2 regions of the Acidovorax sp. NN32 genome follow, and region 2 is predicted to be linked to the other one. Evidence: predicted binding sites of a transcription regulator. Region 2 holds the regulator's gene; the other holds the start of a gene.
The links. The regulator FNR, encoded in region 2, switches genes on or off when oxygen is low (the NO sensors DNR and NnrR bind a similar motif). The targets are predictions, from matches to a motif close to TTGATNNNNATCAA.
Positions count from the first base shown of each region.

Region 1: a site for FNR is predicted at 1,930-1,943, ahead of ACT89O_RS05185 (oxygen-binding di-iron domain-containing protein). Genes of this name have one in related genera too.

Region 1 is NZ_CP199679.1:1,128,090-1,131,413, forward strand. It holds gene msrP (protein-methionine-sulfoxide reductase catalytic subunit MsrP) at 1-234, shown strand, start outside; gene ACT89O_RS05180 (protein-methionine-sulfoxide reductase heme-binding subunit MsrQ) at 301-954, shown strand; gene ACT89O_RS05185 (oxygen-binding di-iron domain-containing protein) at 1,055-1,873, opposite strand; gene lptM (LPS translocon maturation chaperone LptM) at 1,998-2,207, opposite strand; gene cyaY (iron donor protein CyaY) at 2,220-2,549, shown strand; gene ACT89O_RS05200 (penicillin-binding protein 1A) at 2,608-3,324, opposite strand, start outside.
Region 2 is NZ_CP199679.1:2,058,762-2,062,085, forward strand. It holds gene ccoG (cytochrome c oxidase accessory protein CcoG) at 1-510, shown strand, start outside; gene ACT89O_RS09530 (FixH family protein) at 584-865, shown strand; gene ACT89O_RS09535 (hypothetical protein) at 917-1,210, shown strand; gene fnr (fumarate/nitrate reduction transcriptional regulator Fnr) at 1,279-2,001, opposite strand; gene hemN (oxygen-independent coproporphyrinogen III oxidase) at 2,189-3,324, shown strand, end outside.

The DNA of each region.
Region 1 (3,324 bases), 930 kb from region 2:
CGCTTTGTCGAGAAAGAACCCGGCACGGCATGGAACAAGGCGGCCAAGCAGGAATACGGCTTTTACTCAAACGTGAACCCTGAGGTGGACCACCCTCGCTGGAGCCAGGCCACCGAGCGACGCATTGGCGAAGATGGCCTGTTTGCCAAAAAGCGCAAGACGCTCATGTTCAACGGCTATGAAGCCCAGGTGGGGCAGCTGTACGCGGGCATGGACCTCAAGAAGTTCTACTGATCTTCATTCGCCTTTTTTCTCCGCTTGACGTGTAGGTAAAGCGGCAGAAGAGGGGCGCGGATCACCATGCGCAAACTCTTCCTCCATTCTGCCGCCAAGCCCGTGATCTTTGCACTGTGCCTGCTTCCGTTGGCGTGGCTGGTCTACGCTGCGGCGGCCAATCAGCTGGGCGCCAATCCGGCCGAGGCCCTGATCCGCGCCACGGGTGACTGGACGCTGCGCGCGCTCTGTCTGGTGCTGGCCGTTACGCCGCTGCGCGTGGTGACTTCCACGCCCCAGCTTGCGCGCTTTCGGCGCATGCTGGGCCTGTTCGTGTTTTTCTACGGCCTGCTGCACCTGCTGAGCTACGCCTGGTTCGACATGGGTTTTGATGGGACCGACATCGTGCGCGACATCATCAAGCGGCCTTTCATCCTGGTCGGGTCTCTGGCGCTGCTGGTGCTCACGCTGCTTGCCGCCACATCGTTCAACCGCGCGATCAAGGCTTTGGGCGCAAAGCGCTGGCAGGCGCTGCACCGCAGCGTATACGCAGTGGCGGGCCTGGCCATCCTGCACTTCTTCTGGATGCGCGCTGGCAAGAATGATTTTGGCGAGGTGGCGGTGTATGCGGCGGTTTTGTCAGCTTTGCTGGGCTGGCGGCTGTGGCACCGGCTGCGCAAGCGTCGGCCAACCCAGGGTACGGCGGGGGCCAAGGCATCCCAAGCCGCCCGCACGTCGTAGCGCTGTGCTTGTGGAATTATTTGCTATATAAATAATAGCTGCTGGAGCTTGATGGTAAAGCGCCAGCAGCAAATTTAGCCTGAAATTCCAAGACCTGCGGCTACCGCGCCGGTGCCGCGCGCATCTGCCGGGTCACAGGATCGATGTAACCGGTGGGAATCTGGTACGCCCGATCGTCAAACAGGTCGATGCCACACATGAGGTTCTCGATCCAGCTGAAGAAATCGCTGATCGCCTGCTTGCCCATGATGGGCGCGCCGTGCTGTGGCACCAGCATGGCGATATCAAGTTGCCGTGCCATGCGGACCCAGAGCCGCAGGATCTTGTTGGACACCATATAGCGGCGGTGAAATCCCTCCATGCGCGGGATGTGAGCCTTGAGGTCGGTCACCGGCACACGAGCCTCGGCGCCCGACATCATCGACACCCCCAGGTCGCCGGTGAACAGGATGCGGCTGACCGGGTCGTAGAAGTGAAAGTTGCCCTCGGAGTGCATGAAGTGCGCAGGCAGCAGCACCAGTTCATGGCGGCCCAGGGGCAGATGCCCCCCACTGTCGGGCACACCGATGACGCGATTTTCCGTCTTGCCTACCTTGGTGAAGTGGGGCGCAAAACGTTCCCAGACGCGTGAGATCACCAGGTCGGCCTTGGTGCTGGTCATCCAGCGATCCAGCGAGGCAATGATGTCTGGGTCTGCATGCGAAGCGATCAGGTACGACAGCTTGTGCGGTGGGAAGTGCTTGGTCATCCCCATGAACAGCTCGTTGAAGGCCAGGTTGCCACCGGGGTCGATGATGGCGCCGGTGTCGTCGTCCACGATCAGAAACTGGTTGGCCTGAACGGCCTGACCGTCTTCTTCGATGAGGTCGGTGAACATCAGACAAGCATGGTTCTTGTCGCGGTAGAGTTCGAGGGCCATGGCCATCCTGCGGTGCAATAAAGCACGAACTGTACGATTGACCCTCTGAGACGTCCTTGATAGAAATCAAGTGCCCTGGTGGTATTGGTGATCAGAACCGTTGTCCCGGTCCTTCTGCCGCTTTTCAGCGCGGCGCTGACGCTGAAGCTGCGGGGGGCTGCGCAGGGCTGGCGGTACCGACGCCGGGGGTCAAGGTCTGGGGCAGGGTCGCACGCTGCGCAGCTGCCGGACTGCTGGGCAAATACAGGGGGCCCCGTTGACCGCAACCTGCAAGGGCTGCCGCACTGGCAGCAAGGACAAGCGTCCTGACTAGAATTTGGGAAGCTTTCAACATGCGTAAATTGTAATGACCGACCTCGAATTCATGGACCACGCCGAAAAACTGCTGCTTGCCGTCGAGCGCAGCTGCGATCGCATCAACGATGCGACCGATGCCGATGTGGACGCCCAGCGCTCCGGGGGCATGGTGACATTGACGTTCCCCAACCGTAGCCAGATCGTCATCAATCTGCAAAAACCTCTGCACGAGGTGTGGATGGCCGCGCGGTCCGGTGGTTACCACTACCGGTTTGACGGCCAAGCCTGGCAGGACACCAAAGGAGCAGGCGAGTTCTTTGACTGCCTGAGCCGCGACGCAGCCGCCCAAGCGGGTTTGCCACTGCAGTTTTCAGCTTGAGCCACCCTCCTGGGTGGCTCACGTCTCTCAGGTAGATGGAAGAGCGTCCGCAACGCCATCAGTTGCGGAACAGGTCCAGGATGCGGTTTCGCTCTTCGGTGGGCGGTGGCGCTTGTGGAGCCACAGCGGGTGATGCGGATCGGTCATCGAGACCCACACTTGGGATACCGCTGTTGCGCGCGTACTCGTCGTAGAACCATTCCCCGCCTACATTGACCACGCCGGCGGGCACTGTGGGCTCCATGACGGGGACACCCTTGAGTGCACGTTCCATGAAATTGATCCATACCGGCAGGCTGAGGCCGCCCCCTGTTTCGCGGCTTCCCAGGTTACGCGGCGTGTCGTAGCCAATCCAGGTCACTGCAGCGATCGTGGGTTGATATCCGGCAAACCATGCGTCCACAGAATCGTTGGTGGTCCCGGTTTTTCCGTAGAGGTCTGGCCGCTTCAGCGTAGCTTGCGCCCGCGCTGCGGTACCGGAGCGCGTGACCTCTTGCAGCAGGCTGTTCATCACGAAGGCGTTGCGGGCGTCAATGGCACGCGGTTGTTCGCCGGTGACCGGCGGAGTCGTTTCAGAGATGACACGGCCCTTGTGGTCGGTGACCTTGGTGATCAGCCAGGGGTTCACGCGGTATCCGCCGTTGGCAAAGACGGAATAGGCCGTAGCCATTTGCAGGGGTGTGACGGAGCCCGCGCCCAACGCCATGGTGAGGTAGGCCGGGTGCTTTTCAGCATCGAAGCCAAAGCGGGATACCCACTCCTGCGCGGTCTTCGG
Region 2 (3,324 bases):
GTGATGGACAAGATGCAGTATCCGCGCGGGCTCATCCGGTTTTCTACGCAGAACGGCGTGGCCAAACGGTGGAGTCAGTCGCAGATCCTGCGCCGCGTGCTGCGGCCGCGTGTGCTGATATACAGCGCGGTCCTGGTGGCCCTGTGCGTAGGCATGATGGCCAGCCTTGTCACACGCACGCCCTTGAAGGTGGATGTGGTGCGTGATCGGGCGGCGCTGTCGCGCATCGTGGCGGGTGGAAAGCTGGAGAACATCTACCGCCTGCAGATCATGAACGCCACTGAAGGCCCCCAGCGCTATCGCATCAGTGTGCGTGGCCTTGAAGGGCTGGAAGTCGCTTCTGATGCCGAGGTGGACATCGGTGCGGCGGAGTCCCGGTGGGTGGCCGTCCGTTTGCAGATACCCTATGGATCAGCCCCTTCAGGATCACATGCCGTGCAGTTCGATGTCCAGGCTTTGAGCGCGGACGCCCATGTGAGCGAGAAATCCGTGTTTCTGGTGCCGCGATAACGCAGCGCGCGCCCGGGTGCAAGACCTTCGCGGGTCTTGCTTTGAGCAAGATAATTTTTGAGGAGTAAGCACCATGCCATCCAGTTCCGCCCTCGGCACTGCCCCTTCTGCCGCTGCACCCTGGTGGAGGTTTGGCCATGTGTGGCTGATCATCGCCGGTCCCGTGATCGTGATCATTGCAGGGTTTGTGACCCTGTGGCTCGCGATATCGCGCCCCGACCCTGTAGTCGCGGAAGATTATTACCGCCAGGGCATCGAGATCAACAAGACACTGGCCACCCCAGAAAAAAGCCTGTTGCCAGCCATGAAGGGCCGCAACCACGCTGCCACCCCGGTCCAGGACCAGCCGCGCTGAACCCACCTGGCCGGGCGGCATGCCTGCACGGCCTTACCAGGAGACAAACCAATGTGGATGCAACGCGTGATGTGGATTGCCTGGCCGGCCTTTTTGATGGCCGGTGTGATGGAAATGCTGGTTTTTGCGATGGTGGATCCGCAAGACCTGCACTGGTTTGGGCAGCCGTTGGCATTGTCACGGCAGGGCGTGTACACGCTTGCCTTTTTTGCGTTCTGGATGATCACGATGGCATCCAGCGCGTTGACCACGCTGCTGGCGATGTCACCGTTTGAACTTAACCGTTGCCCGGTTCCCGAAGGCGAACGTCCCGATGACTGCCGCAAGACATCATCGTGCCCTTGAGCGGTAGTGCCACCTATTGGCTAAGGTCAATGTGGTAAGGACTGCCAGGATGGCAGACCACAGCAGGTTCAGTGGCAGGCTTGCTGGTTGTTCACGATGCGCTTGAGGGCCTCGGTCTCCAGGATGCGCACATGGCGCTGCTTGACCTCGACAATGCCTTCTTCCACAAACTTGGAGAAGGTGCGGCTCACGGTTTCGAGCTTGAGGCCCAGGTAGCTACCGATCTCTTCGCGGGTCATGCGCAGCACGAGCTCGGACTGCGAGAACCCCCGGGCGTGCAGGCGCTGAACCAGGTTGAGCAGGAACGCAGCCAGGCGCTCCTCAGCGCGCATGCTGCCCAAGAGCAGCATCACGCCATGCTCGCGGACAATCTCGCGGCTCATGATCTTGTGCACATGGTGCTGCAAGGCGGTGACTTCGCGGGACAGCTCTTCGATGCGGTCAAACGGCATGACGCAGACTTCCGCGTCTTCCAGGGCCACCGCATCGCAGGTGTGGTGGTCATTCACGATGCCATCAAGGCCGATGATCTCGCCTGCCATCTGAAAACCCGTGACCTGGTCACGCCCGTCTTCGGTGGCTACACATGTTTTGAAGAAGCCGGTTCGAATGGCATAGAGCGAGGTGAAGGATTCGCCGTTGCGGAAAAGGGTTCCACCGCGTTTGATCTTGCGGCGAACGGCAACGACCTCGTCAATGCGTTGCAGCTGTTCCTCGCTCAGCCCCACCGGCATGCACAGCTCGCGCAGGTTGCAGTTGGAGCAGGCGACTTTGATGGTGAGCGGGTTCATAGGCACAGAGGCTGGGTAAGGTTTGAGCATATCGCCCCATATGCCTAACAGGCTGGGCCTTTGGTTGCGGGTGGGCGACTGATGTGCATCAAATTGTCGCTGTTCGTCCCGGCCCATCACTTGATGCAGGTCAAGGACATGGAGTGCAGCTTACGGCACAGTCGAAGTGTACGCAAGGAATTTGCCCATGACCGCTGTTTCGCCCGAGCTGCTGCGCCGTTTCGACGTGCCAGGGCCCCGTTATACCTCTTACCCAACAGCTGACCGTTTCGTCGAGGCCTTTGGGCAGGACGACTACGCGCTTGCCTTGGAGCAGCGCAGGCTGGGCTCCATGACGAAGGCCTTGCCGCTGTCTTTGTACGTGCACATCCCCTTTTGCGAGTCCCTTTGTTACTACTGCGCCTGCAACAAGATCATCACCAAACACCATGATCGGGCAGAGGTGTATTTGCGGTATTTGAGCCGCGAGATTGACTTGCACACAGCACACTGCGGCACGGGGCAGGTGGTGAGTCAGCTTCACCTGGGTGGTGGCACGCCCACTTTTCTATCGGACGAGGGCTTGCGGGAGCTGATGGGCATGCTCAAACGCAGCTTTTCGTTGGCGCCGGGCGGGGAGTATTCGATTGAGGTGGACCCTCGCACCGTCAATGCGGACCGCCTTGCAGTGCTGGCGGAACTGGGGTTCAACCGACTGAGCTTTGGGGTGCAGGATTTCGATCCCGAGGTTCAAAAGGCCGTTCACCGCATACAGCCTGCCGAGCAGGTGTTTTCGCTGGTGGAGTCCGCACGTTCGCTGGGTTTTGAATCCATCAATGTGGATTTGATCTACGGCCTGCCTCGGCAGACGCCAGAGTCGTTTGACCGCACGCTGGCCCAGGTTACGCAGCTGCGGCCTGACCGTATCGCGTTGTACGCGTATGCCCATCTGCCAGAACGTTTCAAGCCTCAGCGCCGTATTGTTTCGGCCGAGTTGCCAGCGGCTGCAGGCAAGGTGTCGATGCTCTCCCGTTCGCTGGACGCCTTCATGGATGCTGGGTACGTGTATGTGGGCATGGACCACTTTGCATTGCCTGAGGATGCATTGGCAGTCGCCAAGCGCCAGGGGCGTCTGCACCGCAACTTCCAGGGCTACAGTACGCAACCTGATTGCGACCTGATCGGCCTGGGGGTGTCTGCGATTGGCCGGGTCGGAGCCACCTACAGCCAAAATGCCAAGACCCTGGATGAGTATTACGATTTTCTGAATCAGGGGCGCCTGCCCGTCGTTCGTGGGTTGGCCCTGACGCGCGACGATCTTGTGCGCCGCGCCGTCATCATGGC